3 regions of the Streptomyces sp. NPDC107500 genome follow, and region 2 is predicted to be linked to each of the others. Evidence: riboswitches for the same ligand, from Rfam matches in the RefSeq annotation. Region 2 holds a riboswitch; each other region holds the start of a gene.

Region 1 (4,270 bases), on a different contig from region 2:
ATGTCGTAGACGCCGGGTCCGGCCTCCCGCGGGTAGCCGTGGGCGGCCAGTTCGCGGGCGACCTGCATGTGGCTGCGGGCTGCCTCCAGACTGATGACGTCGGCGTCGAGGTCGTCGATGGCCTGGACGATGTCGCCGAACTCCGCGTAGCACATGTGGGTGTGGATCTGGGTGTCCGGACGCACCCCGCTCGTGCTGAGCCGGAACGCCTCGGTCGCCCACGCCAGATAGGCGGCGTGGTCGGCGGCCCTCAGGGGCAGGGTCTCGCGCAGCGCGGGCTCGTCCACCTGGATGACCGAGGTGCCGGCGGCCTGGAGGTCGTTCACCTCGTCGCGCAGGGCGAGGGCGACCTGGCGGGCGGTGTCGCCGAGCGGCTGGTCGTCGCGGACGAAGGACCAGGCGAGCATGGTGACGGGCCCGGTGAGCATGCCCTTGACCGGGCGATCGCTCAGGGACTGGGCGTAGTTCGTCCAGCGCACCGTCATCGGCTGCGGGCGGGAGATGTCACCGGCCAGGACCGGCGGACGGACGTAGCGGGTGCCGTACGACTGGACCCAGCCGTGCTGGGTGGCGAGGTAGCCGGTCAGCTGCTCGGCGAAGTACTGGACCATGTCGTTGCGCTCGGGCTCGCCGTGCACCAGGACGTCGATACCGGTCTTCTCCTGGAAGGAGATGACCTCCTGGATCTCCGACCGGATGCGCTCCTCGTAACCGGCCGCGTCCAGGCGCCCGGCGCGCAGGTCGGCGCGCGCGGTGCGCAGCTCGGTGGTCTGCGGGAACGAGCCGATGGTGGTGGTCGGCAGCAGGGGCAGCCCGAGGTGGGCGCGCTGCGCCGCGGCCCGTTCGGCGTACGGCTGGGAACGGCGGGTGTCGGCGCTGGTCACGGCCTCCGCACGGGAGCGGACGGCAGGGTCGCGGGTGATGGGTGAGGTGGCCCGGGAGGCGAGGTCGGCACGGTTGGCGGCGAGTTCGCCGGTGATGCTGTCGGTGCCCTGGGCGAGGCCCCTGGCGAGCGTGGCGATCTCGGAGGTCTTCTGCCGGGCGAACGCGAGCCAGCGCAGGATCTGCGGGTCGATGTCCCGCTCGAGGGACGCGTCCAGCGGGACGTGCAGCAGGGAGCAGGAGGCGGAGACGTCGACACGGTCGGCGAGCCCGAGAAGGGTGCCGAGTGTGGTCAGGGACTTCTGCAGATCGTTGATCCAGATGTTGCGGCCGTTGACCACACCGGCGACCAGGCGCTTGCCGGGCAGTCCACCGACGGCGGCGAGCGCGTCGAGGTTGGCGGCGGCGGCCTCGGTGAAGTCCAGCGCCAGCCCGTCCACCGGTGCCTTGGCCAGCATCGGCAGGGCGTCGCCGAGCCGGTCGAAGTACGAGGCGACCAGCAGCTTCGGACGGTCGGACAGGGCGCCGAGATCACGGTAGGCGCGCTCCGCCGCGTTCAGCTCGGCCGGGGTGCGGTCCTGCACCAGGGCGGGTTCGTCGAGCTGGACCCATTCGGCGCCGGCCGCACGCAGGTCGGCGAGGACCTCGGCGTACACGGGAAGCAGCCGGTCCAGGAGCGTGAGCGGCTCGAAGTCCGCGGGCACGCCGGGAGCGGGCTTGGCGAGCAGCAGGTACGTGACGGGGCCGACCAGGACCGGACGGGCGGTGAGGCCCTCGGCGAGAGCCTCCTTCAGCTCGGCGACCTGCTTGGTGGAGTCGGCCGTGAAGACGGTGCCGGGACCGAGTTCGGGGACGAGGTAGTGGTAGTTCGTGTCGAACCACTTGGTCATCTCCAGCGGCGCCACGTCCTGGGTGCCGCGGGCCATCGCGAAGTAGCCGTCCGTCGCGTCGGCGGCGACGGCGGCGCGGTGCCGTTCGGGGATCGCGCCGACCATGACCGTGGTGTCGAGGACGTGGTCGTAGTACGAGAAGTCACCGGTGGGCACCTCGTGGATGCCGGCGTCGGCGAGCTGCCGCCGGTTGTCGCGCCGGAGTTCGGCGGCGGTGGCGTGGAGGGCGTCGGCGTTGACGCGGCCCTTCCAGTAGCCCTCGATGGCCTTCTTCAGTTCACGGTTCTGACCCTGGCGGGGGTAGCCGTACACGGTGGCCCGTGCTGCCGCGGCTGCGGACTTCGCTGTCACGGAGATCTCCTTCGCGAGATGAGTCCCTGAGATCCCGGGGACGGAACGAGAGCGCGAAGGTCGTGGCCGGCCGGACGGTGACGACCCCGCGCGGCAAAGGCACGGCCGTTCCGTCTGGTGCACGCCGACCCGCCCTCGAGGTCACCGGGATGTCCGCGCGCGGAACGGTCCGCACGCGGGCAGTTGGCAGGTCTTCGGACTCGCGGGCACGCCCTCCGTCCGGAGGACACCTACTGGCCGTCGCTTCCCGGGCCCGGTACGTCGGACCCAGTGCGTATGACGGCGGTCGTTCCCGCTCACCGCTGCGGGGCAGTCCCGGATTCCCACCGGGTTCCCTCTTACGACACCCCGCCTGGCGGACGGGGCGAACCAGCTGCACCGTTCACCCTACCGGGGACCACCCCGGAATCGTCCGGACGCGTCCGGCATGCGGACGGTGCGACGGGACACGCCGTCGGCGGACTACTGCTGGGCCCAGGTGCTCCGGTCCTGCCCCGGCGCGTCGGCGTGCCGCGGGCAGGCCGTGTCGTGCGCCGAGCCCAGCGAGGTCCACCACACCTCGCAGCAGTCGCCGCCCACGGCGACCCGGGCGGCGGCGGGACGGGTGCACTCCTGGCCGTGCACGGCGCCGTCGGAGTGCCGCCAGAAGGCGCAGCAGGGGGCGAGAGGGACCGGCTGCCGGTGAGGCGGGCGGGCCAGGAGTTCGGCCCGGCGCGCCAGGACCGTCCGCCGCCGGTGCTCGGCTCCCTCCCGGGCCGCGCACCAGGCCATGACCGCCGCGGCGTAGAGACCGGGCAGGGCGAGCCAGGGGTGGTGGCTGCCCCCGTACCAGGCGGCGGCGAGCAGGAGAACGGCGGCGGCACGGCACCCGCGTGCGGTGCGCAGGCTCGGTGTCACAGGAGACTCCCGTGGTCGGCGACGGAGAAGGTCCTCAGGACCCCCGTATGCCCGCGGTTCGCGGACCTACGTCCACCAATCGCGCCGGTCCGCGCCCGGGCGGGGCCCGAGCCGCGTGGCGGGGCGGAAATTCCGTTGCGGGTGCCCGCCGGTGCCCCCGATTCTGCTCTCATGTCCACCGCCGACCTGCGGCCGGCCACCCTTGCCGACGCGCCCGCCATCACCCAGCTCCTCAACGAGATCGACCGGATCGAGATCGGCCGCCCCGAGACCGACCAGCACACCGTCGAGGCCGACCTGAAGCATCCCGAGACGGATCTGACCCGCGACTCGTGGCTCGCCTTCGACGGCGGCCGGCTGGTGGCCTACGGGCTGCTGTGGGACGAGTCCGGCGGCGAGCGCGTGGACATCGACCACTACGTGCTCCCCGACCACCAGGGCACCGGCCTGCGGCTGCTGGCCGCCATGGAGGACCGCGCCCTCGCCAAGGCACGGGCCAACGGGGCCGCTCGGGCCGTCGTCCACCTGCACCTCAACGCCCGGCCCACGACCGACACGGCGCTCCTCGCGGAACGGGGCTGGCGGGTCGTCCGGTCCCACCACGTCCTGCGCCGGGCGGTGGACCCGGCGGCCGACCTGCCGCCGCGGGCCCCGGCCGGGGTGGCCGTGCGCGCCTGCGCGACGGAGGCGGACCGTGTCCGGGTGCACGAGCTGTACCAGCAGGCGTTCGCCTCCCACTTCGACTTCCAGCCGCGTCCGTACCGGCTCTGGCTCAGCGACATCGACGCCGAGGGGCTCGACTGGTCCCTGGTGTGGATCGCCGCCACCGACGACCTGGGGGACGCCGGTTTCCTGCTGGCCCGGGACGACCGCGAGGCCATGGGCTGGATCCGCGCCCTCGGCGTGCTGGACGCGGCACGGGGGAGGGGCCTGGGCGGATTCCTCCTGCGGCACGCCTTCGCGCACTTCGCCGCGCGGGGCCGGGACACGGTGGGGCTCGGGGTCGACACGGCCAACGCCACCGGCGCTCCGCGCCTCTACGGCCGCAACGGCATGACCGTCCACTTCGCGGTCGACACCTGGGAGGCAGTCATCGGCTGACGCCCGGTGCGGCACCGGGCGGCGGTCCGCGGCGTCGGCCCGGCGCGTCAGACAACCATCGCGACCGTCACCGCGCCGAGCAGCGCCACGTACGTCCACGCGTGGGCGCGGTCCGGGATGCGGGGCGGGCGGCGCCGCAGCACCGCGAT
Region 2 (4,270 bases):
TGAGCGTGCCGTGGTTGCGCAGCAGGCAGCCGGTGCGGCCGTCGAGGGCATCGAGCATGCCGCGGGCCAGCTCCTCGGTGCCGTAGGCGGCGTACGGGGCGACCCGGACGGGGCCGCCGAGGGCGGCGGTCATGTAGTGCACGGGCGGCAGTTCGGGCACCAGCAGCGAGACGGCGGTCGCGTGCACGGCGTGGGTGTGGACGACGGCCCGGGCGGCGTCGTCCGCGCGGTACACGGCGAGGTGCAGGGGCAGTTCGCTGGTGGGGAGGAGGGTGCCGAGCACCTGTCGTCCGTCGAGGGCGACGCCGGTCACGTCACCCGGCGCCAGACGGTCGTACGGCACACCCGAAGGGGTGACGAGGACCGTGTCGCCGACGCGCACCGAGACATTGCCGGAGGTACCGACCACGAGCCCGTCCGCGACCGTGCGCCGGGCCGCCGCGACGAGGTCCGTCCAGGCCCGCTCCTCGTCCGGGCCGGCAGCCCGTCCGACCCGCGAATACGTCACAGTCACCGTCTCCTCACGAGCGCTCCCGCGCCTCTCCGGGCCGGTCGCCGGCCGGTCTGGCGGTGATCCTGCCAGGGGCGTCTCCGGAGAGCACCGGGACGGCCACGCAGAGGGAGGCGGCGACGCCGCTTCCGGTCACCGCGACGCCCTGCCCAGTTCATCTTCCGTTCACCATGGTTACCTACGTTCGTCCAGCCAATGACCTCGAACGATTGCCTGGGTAAATGGAAAGCTTCTCGCTGATCCTCGCGATTGTGGTGGTAACCGCACTCGCGTTTGATTTCACGAACGGTTTCCACGACACCGCGAACGCGATGGCAACGACCATTTCGACCGGTGCGCTCAAGCCCAAGGTGGCGGTGGCGATGTCCGCCGTCCTCAACCTTGTAGGCGCCTTCCTCTCGGTGGAGGTCGCCAACACGATCTCCAAGGGTCTCGTCGACGAGACCGGCATCCGTCCCGAGGTCATCTTCGCCGCCCTGGTCGGCGCGATCCTCTGGAACCTGCTGACCTGGCTGGTCGGCCTCCCGTCCAGTTCCTCGCACGCCCTGATGGGCGGTCTGATCGGTGCCGCGGTCGCCTCGGCCGGCGTCGGCGCCGTCAACGGCGACGCGCTCGTCACCAAGGTGCTGATCCCCGCGATCGCCGCCCCGATCGTCGCCGGTGTCGCGGCGCTGCTGGGCGCGCGGCTGACCTACCGGCTCGGCCGCCGGGCCGACGGCAAGGCCGCCGCCAAGGGCTACCGCGCCGGGCAGATCGCCTCCGCCGGGCTGGTCTCGCTGGCCCACGGCACCAACGACGCCCAGAAGACGATGGGCATCATCACTCTCGCCCTGGTCGCCGGCGGCGCGCTCGCCCCCGACTCCGACCCGCCCCTGTGGGTCATCCTCTCCGCGGGCATCGCCATCGCGCTCGGCACCTACCTCGGCGGCTGGCGCATCATCCGCACCATGGGCAAGGGCCTGACCGACCTCCAGCCGCAGCAGGGCTTCGCCGCCCAGACCAGCGCCGCGACGGTCATCCTGGCCTCCTCCCACCTCGGCTTCTCCCTCTCCACCACGCACTCGGTCTCCGGTGCGGTGATGGGCGCCGGCCTCGGCCGCAAGGGCGGCGTGGTGCGCTGGTCCACGGCCACCCGGATGTTCGTCGCCTGGGGTCTGACGCTGCCGGCCGCGGCCCTGGTCGCCGCGATCGCCGAGTGGGTCTGCCGCATGGGCGACTGGGGCACGGCCTGCGTCGCGGTCTTCCTGGTCGCCTCCAGCGCCGCCATCTGGAAGATCTCCCGGCGCGAGGTCGTCGACCACACCAACGTCGTCGACCCCCACGAGCCCGAGTCGGCCGGTGTGGTCACCACGGCGATGGCCGCCGTCTCCCCGCCCCCGGCGCACCTGGCCGAGGAGCTGCCGGCCGACCCGTCCGAGGCCAGGCCCGCGTCGGCCGCCACCACCGTCTGAGCCCGCGTCCCGGGTACGAAGGAAGCGAACCCCCATGAGCATCGACTGGGCAGCACTGGGCTCCGTCTTCGGCGTCAGCCTCGTGGCCACCGTGGCCCTGGTGGGCCTGTTCACCCTCGGCATCGCCGGCCTCTCCCGCCAGGAGCGGGCCACCGCCGCGGGCGGCTCCGCGGCCCTCGCGGTCACCGGCGCGTACGCGTGCTTCGCGGCCTGCGCGGCGGCGGTGGCGTACGGCATCTATCTGATCGTCGCCTGACCCACGGCACACCCCGGGGCGGAGCGCGGGACGGACTCGGACCGTCGCGCGCCCCGCCCCTTCGTGTACCGGCGCGCACCACCCGTGTGTGGGGCTCGGCACACTCCCCCGCCGCAGGTCAACGCCAGGTTGACGGGTGTTCTCGCGCCGTGGTGGACTTCCGGGGCCACTTACGGCGGCAGGAGAGGAAGCCCGGTGCGATTCCGGCGCGGTCCCGCCACTGTGACCGGGGGTCAGACCCCGGTAGCCAGGAACTCTCACCGCCGGACTCTTCGAACCAGGGCGTGGACACCCTGAGTGAGGACGCGACGCGATGCCCGGCTGCCGATCGACGTTCAGTACCAGGTGCTCTCCTGCCCGTGTGACCGGCTGAACCCGTGCGTGCCGGACGCGTCTTCGCGTACGGCGCCGCCGCCGGGCTGCTCGGTGACCTCCTCCTCGGCGACCCGCGCCGCGGACATCCGGTCGCCGCGTTCGGCCGCGCCGCCGGTGCCGTGGAACGGGTGCTGTGGCGTGACCACCGGGGCTGGGGCGCGCTGCACACCCTGGTGTGCGCCGGTGGCGCCACCGCCCTGGGCTCGGCCGCCGCGCACGCCGTACGCCGCTCCCCCGCCGCCTCGGTCGCGCTGACCGGCGCGGCCACCTGGGCCGTGGTCGGCGGTACGTCGCTGGTGCGCGAGGCGCTCGCCATCGGCCGGGCCCTGGAGGCCGGGGACGTCGAGGCGGCCCGGGCGCGGCTGCCGCACCTGTGCGGGCGGGACCCGCAGTCGCTGGACGCCGACGGGATCGCGCGGGCGGTCGTGGAGTCGGTCGCCGAGAACACCTCGGACGCCGTGGTGGGTGCCCTGGTGTGGGGTGCCGCCGGCGGAGTGCCGGGGCTGCTCGGCTTCCGGGCGGTGAACACCCTGGACGCCATGGTCGGCCACAAGTCGCCCCGCTACCGGCGGTACGGCTGGGCCTCGGCCCGCCTCGACGACCTCGCGGGCTGGCCGGGCGCCCGCCTGACCGCCCTGCTGGCCATAGTGGCCGGCGGCGATCCGCGGGGCGCCGTACGGGCCTGGCGCGCGGACGCCGGACTCCACCCGAGCCCCAACGCCGGTCCCGTGGAGGCGTCTTTCGCGGGCGCCCTCGGAGTGCGGCTCGGCGGGACGCTCTCCTACGGCGGGCGGGTCGAGCACCGGCCCGTGCTCAACGGGGCGTCGGGGCGCGCCGTCCGGGCCGGTTCCGGCGACATCGAACGGGCCGCACGGCTCTCCCGGCGCGTGGGAGGGCTGGCGCTCGTCGCGTGCGTGGGCGCCCGGCTGCTGGTGCGCGGGGCCGTCAGGAAGGGACGTACGTCATGAACGGTGGACTCCTCGTCGCCGGCACCACCTCCGACGCCGGCAAGAGCGTCGTCACGGCCGGGATCTGCCGCTGGCTGGTGCGCCAGGGCGTGAAGGTCGCGCCCTTCAAGGCGCAGAACATGTCGCTCAACTCCTTCGTGACGCGCGAGGGGGCGGAGATCGGGCGGGCCCAGGCCATGCAGGCCCAGGCCTGCCGGGTGGAGCCGACCGCGCTGATGAACCCGGTGCTGCTCAAGCCCGGCGGCGAGCGCAGCAGCCAGGTGGTGCTGCTCGGCAGGCCCGTCGGCGAGATGACCGCCCGCGGCTACCACGGCGGGCGGCAGGAGCGGCTGCTCGGCACGGTGCTCGACTCGCTGGCCGAGCTGCGCGGCACCTACGACGCGGTGATCTGTGAGGGCGCGGGCAGCCCGGCCGAGATCAACCTGCGCCGCACCGACATCGTGAACATGGGGATCGCGCGGGGCGCCGGGCTGCCCGTGCTGATCGTCGGCGACATCGACCGCGGGGGCGTCTTCGCCTCCTTCTTCGGCACGGTGGCGCTGCTCTCGCCCGAGGACCAGGCGCTGGTCGCCGGGTTCCTCGTCAACAAGTTCCGCGGCGACGTGTCGCTCCTGGAGCCCGGCCTCGACATGCTGCACGGCCTGACCGGGCGGCGGACGTACGGGGTGCTGCCCTTCCGGCACGGGCTCGGCATCGACGAGGAGGACGG
Region 3 (4,270 bases), on a different contig from region 2:
AGGTCGGTGGCGGCGCTCATGCCCCTCCTCGGTCGGTGCCGCGCCGGGCGTCCCGGCGCATCAGCCACAGGAAGAACGGCCCGCCGCACAGCGCGGTGAGCACGCCGACCGGGATCTCCATGGGCGCGGCGACGGTGCGTGCGGCGATGTCGGCCCAGATCAGGAAGACCGCTCCGGCGAGCGCGGCCGTGGGCAGCACCCTGCGGTGGTCGCCGCCGACGAACAGCCGTACCACGTGCGGGAGGATCAGGCCGACGAAGCCGATCGGGCCGGACGCCGCGACGAGTACGCCGGTGACCAGGGACAGCAGCACGAACATGCGGGCCCGGAAGCGGGCGACGTCCAGGCCCATCGTCGTCGCCGCCTCCTCACCGGCCAGCAGCAGGTTGAGGTTGCGGGCCTGCACCAGGAGCACGCCGATGCCCAGCAGCACCGCCAGTCCCGGCAACCACAGGGTCTGCCAGGTGACGCCGCCGAGACCGCCCAGGGTCCAGGCGAGCACCGCCCGGGCCTCGTTGCCGCGGTCGGTGGTGAGCAGCAGCAGGTCGAGGACGGCCGTGAGCACCGCCGCGACCGCCACCCCGGACAGGACCAGGCGCGTCGAGGTGATGCGCCCGCCGGTGCGGGCGGTGGCGTACACGAGCACCAGTGCGCCGAGGGCGCCGGCGAACGCGGCGGCGGACAGCGACAGGGGGCCGAGGAAGCCGACGCCGAAGACGATGACCGAGACCGCGCCGAGGGAGGCGCCGGAGGAGACGCCGAGCAGGTACGGCTCGGCGAGCGGGTTGCGGACCAGCGCCTGAAGGGCGGTGCCCACCATCGCGAGACCCGCACCGGTCACCGCTCCCAGCAGGACGCGCGGCGCCCGTACGTCGAGGACGATGGTCTCCCGCGCGCGGGACCAGTCCGGGTGGGTGAAGTCGGCGCCCAGGGCGTGCGTCACGATTCCCCACACCTGGCCGGGTGGCACCTGGACCGAGCCGATGGCCAGTCCGGCCGTCACGGACGCCAACAGCAGGGCCGCCAGCGCGAGTGACGTCCCCGCCATCGTCGTACGCCCCGCCCGGCGCGACCGGGCGGCCGAGGGATCCGGTTCGGCTACCGCCTTGGTGGCGGTGCCCGTCACCGGAAGCTCTCGCGGTGCAGTCCGCGGGCGAGGTCACCGACCGCGTACGCCGACCGGATGCCGACCAGGGTCGCGGTCAGCGGCAGGACGACGAACCGCTTGTTCCTGACGGCGGGGACGTCGGCGAGGGCCGGCTGGGAGAGCAGGAACTTCTTCTTCTGCTCGACGCTGCCGGCTCCGGCGTAGTCGTAGATCGCGATGACCTCGGGCCTGCGCTCGACGACCTGTTCCCAGGAGACGTCGCCGAACACCTCGTCGAGGTCGCCGAAGACGTTCTTGCCGCCGGCCAGCCGGATCAGGTCGGTGCCCAGGCCCTTGCCGCCCGCGGTGAAGGCGCTCTTGTCGCCGCTGTCGTAGACGAAGACCGGCACCTCCGGTTCGCCCTTCACCGCGGCGGACGCCTTGGCGACGCGGCTCTTCAGGTCCGCGATCAGCTTGTCGGCCCGGTCGGGGACGCCGAAGATGCTCGCGACGGTACGGATCTCGGCGTAGGTGTCCTTCATCGTCACCCTCTGCTTGCCGCAGTACTCGCGGTTGAGGTAGGTGTCGATGCCCGCGTCGGCGAAGGCCTTGCGGGAGCGGCCCTCGTTCTCGGCGAAGGCGCTGCCGTAGCCGCCGTAGACCAAGTCGGGCTCGGTGTCGAGGATCTTCTCGAACGACGGTTCCCGCTCGGCGAGTTCGGGTATCGCCTCGTAGTCCTTCCGCAGCTCCGGCAGGACGGCCGAGTCGGGGAAGGCGGTGCCGGCCATGCGGTCCTTCAGACCGAGCGCGAGCATCAGCTCCGCGGGGTGCTGATGGATGGTGACCACCCGGGACGGCGGCTTGTCGTACGTCGTCCTCACACCGCAGTTGTCGATGGTGACGGGGAATCCCGCGGGGGACGACGCCGATGCCGAACCGTCGTGGCCGGAGTCGTCGGCGCCGCCGGACGAGCCGCATCCGGCGGTCACCAGGGCCGCCGACAGGGCGAGCGCCGCGGCCGTGCCGCGCAGGCTCCGGCGGCGTCGGGCAGGGGAGAACAGGGCTGACACGTAAGCCTCCTGGGGAGTCCGCGCTCCTCGGATCGGGCCCGCGACAGGTCAGTGTCCTGACTCCCGGGCCTTCGGCCCCCGGCTGCCCGGCCGGTGGGCGCGGGGCAGGTCGAGGGCGTGACGCCCGGTCACAGTGGCGGGACCGTGCCGGATTCGCACCGGCTTCCTGTCTCCCGTCGCGGCTATGACCTGGCGATATTACGTTCCTTTGGGCAGGGCGCAAAGCGCGGGTGTTCAGCGGGCACGCGGTGCCCGTGCGCGGAGCGGGGCCCCGCTGACAGCTCCGGGGCCGGGATGCGAGGATGCCCGGAGCAATTGGGCGACGGCGGCCCGAGGAAGCCGGTGTGAATCCGGCGCGGTCCCGCCACTGTGATCGGCGAGCGAGCCCCCACACGACCACTGCCCGTACCGGGTGGGAAGGGGTGGGGCGAGCGACGACCCGAGAGCCAGGAGACTCACGCGGTCGCCTCCTCGACGGACCACCGGGGCGGATCTCCCCGGGGAGAGGGACGATGCCGTATGCCCGCCCACACCGGCCCGGCCGGAGCGACGCCCGGCGCACCCGCGGACCCGACGCCCGCCCGCGTCGTCGTCTGCCGGGACTGCTGCTGCGGCACCCCCAAGATCATCGGCGTCGATCACGCGGCGCAGACGGCGCGTCTGCGGGCCCTGGTGCCCGTGCGGGTGTCGGACTGCCTCGACGTGTGCGAACAGGCCAACGTGATCGTCGTCCAGCCCTCCGCGGCGGGCCGCGCCGCCGGCGCCCGTCCGGTCTGGCTGGGACTGGTCAACGACCCCGACGCCACCGAGGACATCGCCGACTGGGTCCGCGCCGGCGGCCCCGGTGTCGCACCGCGGCCCGACATCCTCGACCTGTACGCCATCACGCCCCCGCGCCGCGGCCCGGCCGCCTGACTCGGCGCTCACGAGGAGCGACCGGTGTCCCGAAACGTTCAGGCCTCACCCGCCGATGTCACCGCCGCCCTGCACGACGTGGCCGCCCTCGGGGGCTTCTTCGTCCTGCGCGTCGGCGGTGCGGATGCGGGCTGGCATCCGGTCGGCCACTCCTACGCGCGGGGTTTCACCGACCTCGCCGAGGCCGTCGCGCACCGCCACCGGGCGCCCGAAGCGCGGATTGGCGTGTCCATCGCCCACCTGGGTCACGCGGCACGCCTCTGGTCGCCCGCCCTGGCCTGCGTACTCCTGCACGGCATCGTCCTCGACCTGAGCCGGCTGGAGCGGGCCGACGACGGCCCGGCCCTGCGCATGCCCCGTCCCGCCGGCCTGCGCGGCAGGACGGCACGTCCGTCCGCCGCCCTCGCGGTGTACCGGCAGGTGACGGCCCACCTGGAAGCGCTGGCCGAAGGGCTCCGCGTCAAGGTCGCGCCACGGCTGCTGGACGGCAACGCCGCCTCGGCGCTCGTCGAGGCGGCCCGCGCGCTGCTGGCGGCGCACCCCGCGCTGCGCGAGCCGCTCACCGGCCTCACCACGGAGCTGCTGAACACCGGACGGCTCGTGGGCACTGGAGAGATCACCGGACCGGATCTCACGTTCCGGCGCCGTAGTTGCTGTCTCTACTACCGCGCGCCGAACGGCTCGAAGTGCGGCGACTGCTGCCTGGCGGACTGAGGGGGGGCGGTCAGGGGCCGTCCGGGTCGAGGGCGTTCAGGGACTGTTCGGTCCAGATGACCTTGCCCTGCGCGTGGTACCGGGTGCCCCAGCGCGTGGCGCACTGGGCGACGAGGAACAGGCCGCGGCCTCCCTCGTCGGTGGTGGCGGCCATGCGCAGGTGGGGTGCCGTGCTGCTGCCGTCGGAGACCTCGCAGATCAGGCTGCGGTCCAACAGCAGCCGGACGCGCACCGGTTCGGCCGCGTGCCGGATGGCGTTGGTGACCAGCTCGCTGAGGATCAGCTCGGTGGTGAACGCCGTCTCCTCGAGGCCCCACTCGGCGAGCCGGCGCGTCGCGTCGGCCCGGACGCCGGCGACGGCCGCGGGGTCGCGCGGCACGTGCCACTCGGCGACCCGGTCGGCGGGGAAGGCCCGGGTCCGGGCCACCAGGAGGACGATGTCGTCGTCGGGGCGGTCGGGGAGCAGCGCGTCCAGCAGCACGGC

What was found. A riboswitch is a leader RNA that binds a small molecule or an ion and turns the genes downstream of it on or off. The one in region 2 is predicted to bind cobalamin.
Region 1: linked by a shared signal. The riboswitch ahead of metE (5-methyltetrahydropteroyltriglutamate--homocysteine S-methyltransferase) and the one ahead of ACZ67M_RS05865 (cobalamin biosynthesis protein) in region 2 are both predicted to bind cobalamin.
Region 3: linked by a shared signal. The riboswitch ahead of ACZ67M_RS27630 ((2Fe-2S) ferredoxin domain-containing protein) and the one ahead of ACZ67M_RS05865 (cobalamin biosynthesis protein) in region 2 are both predicted to bind cobalamin.

Annotation. Positions count from the first base shown of each region.
Region 1 is NZ_JBVJPF010000007.1:453,140-457,409, reverse strand. Features, by position in the region: gene metE (5-methyltetrahydropteroyltriglutamate--homocysteine S-methyltransferase) at 1-2,123, opposite strand, end outside; cobalamin riboswitch at 2,292-2,512, opposite strand; gene ACZ67M_RS28525 (hypothetical protein) at 2,586-3,020, opposite strand; gene ACZ67M_RS28520 (GNAT family N-acetyltransferase) at 3,192-4,121, shown strand; gene ACZ67M_RS28515 (TSUP family transporter) at 4,169-4,270, opposite strand, start outside.
Region 2 is NZ_JBVJPF010000001.1:1,317,690-1,321,959, reverse strand. Features, by position in the region: gene ACZ67M_RS05880 (class II aldolase/adducin family protein) at 1-508, opposite strand, end outside; gene ACZ67M_RS05875 (inorganic phosphate transporter) at 733-1,962, shown strand; gene ACZ67M_RS05870 (hypothetical protein) at 1,997-2,218, shown strand; cobalamin riboswitch at 2,355-2,494, shown strand; gene ACZ67M_RS05865 (cobalamin biosynthesis protein) at 2,596-3,561, shown strand; gene ACZ67M_RS05860 (cobyric acid synthase) at 3,558-4,270, shown strand, end outside.
Region 3 is NZ_JBVJPF010000007.1:247,182-251,451, reverse strand. Features, by position in the region: gene ACZ67M_RS27645 (ABC transporter ATP-binding protein) at 1-20, opposite strand, end outside; gene ACZ67M_RS27640 (FecCD family ABC transporter permease) at 17-1,126, opposite strand; gene ACZ67M_RS27635 (ABC transporter substrate-binding protein) at 1,123-2,157, opposite strand; cobalamin riboswitch at 2,187-2,365, opposite strand; cobalamin riboswitch at 2,490-2,614, shown strand; gene ACZ67M_RS27630 ((2Fe-2S) ferredoxin domain-containing protein) at 2,677-3,072, shown strand; gene ACZ67M_RS27625 ((2Fe-2S)-binding protein) at 3,097-3,786, shown strand; gene ACZ67M_RS27620 (SpoIIE family protein phosphatase) at 3,797-4,270, opposite strand, start outside.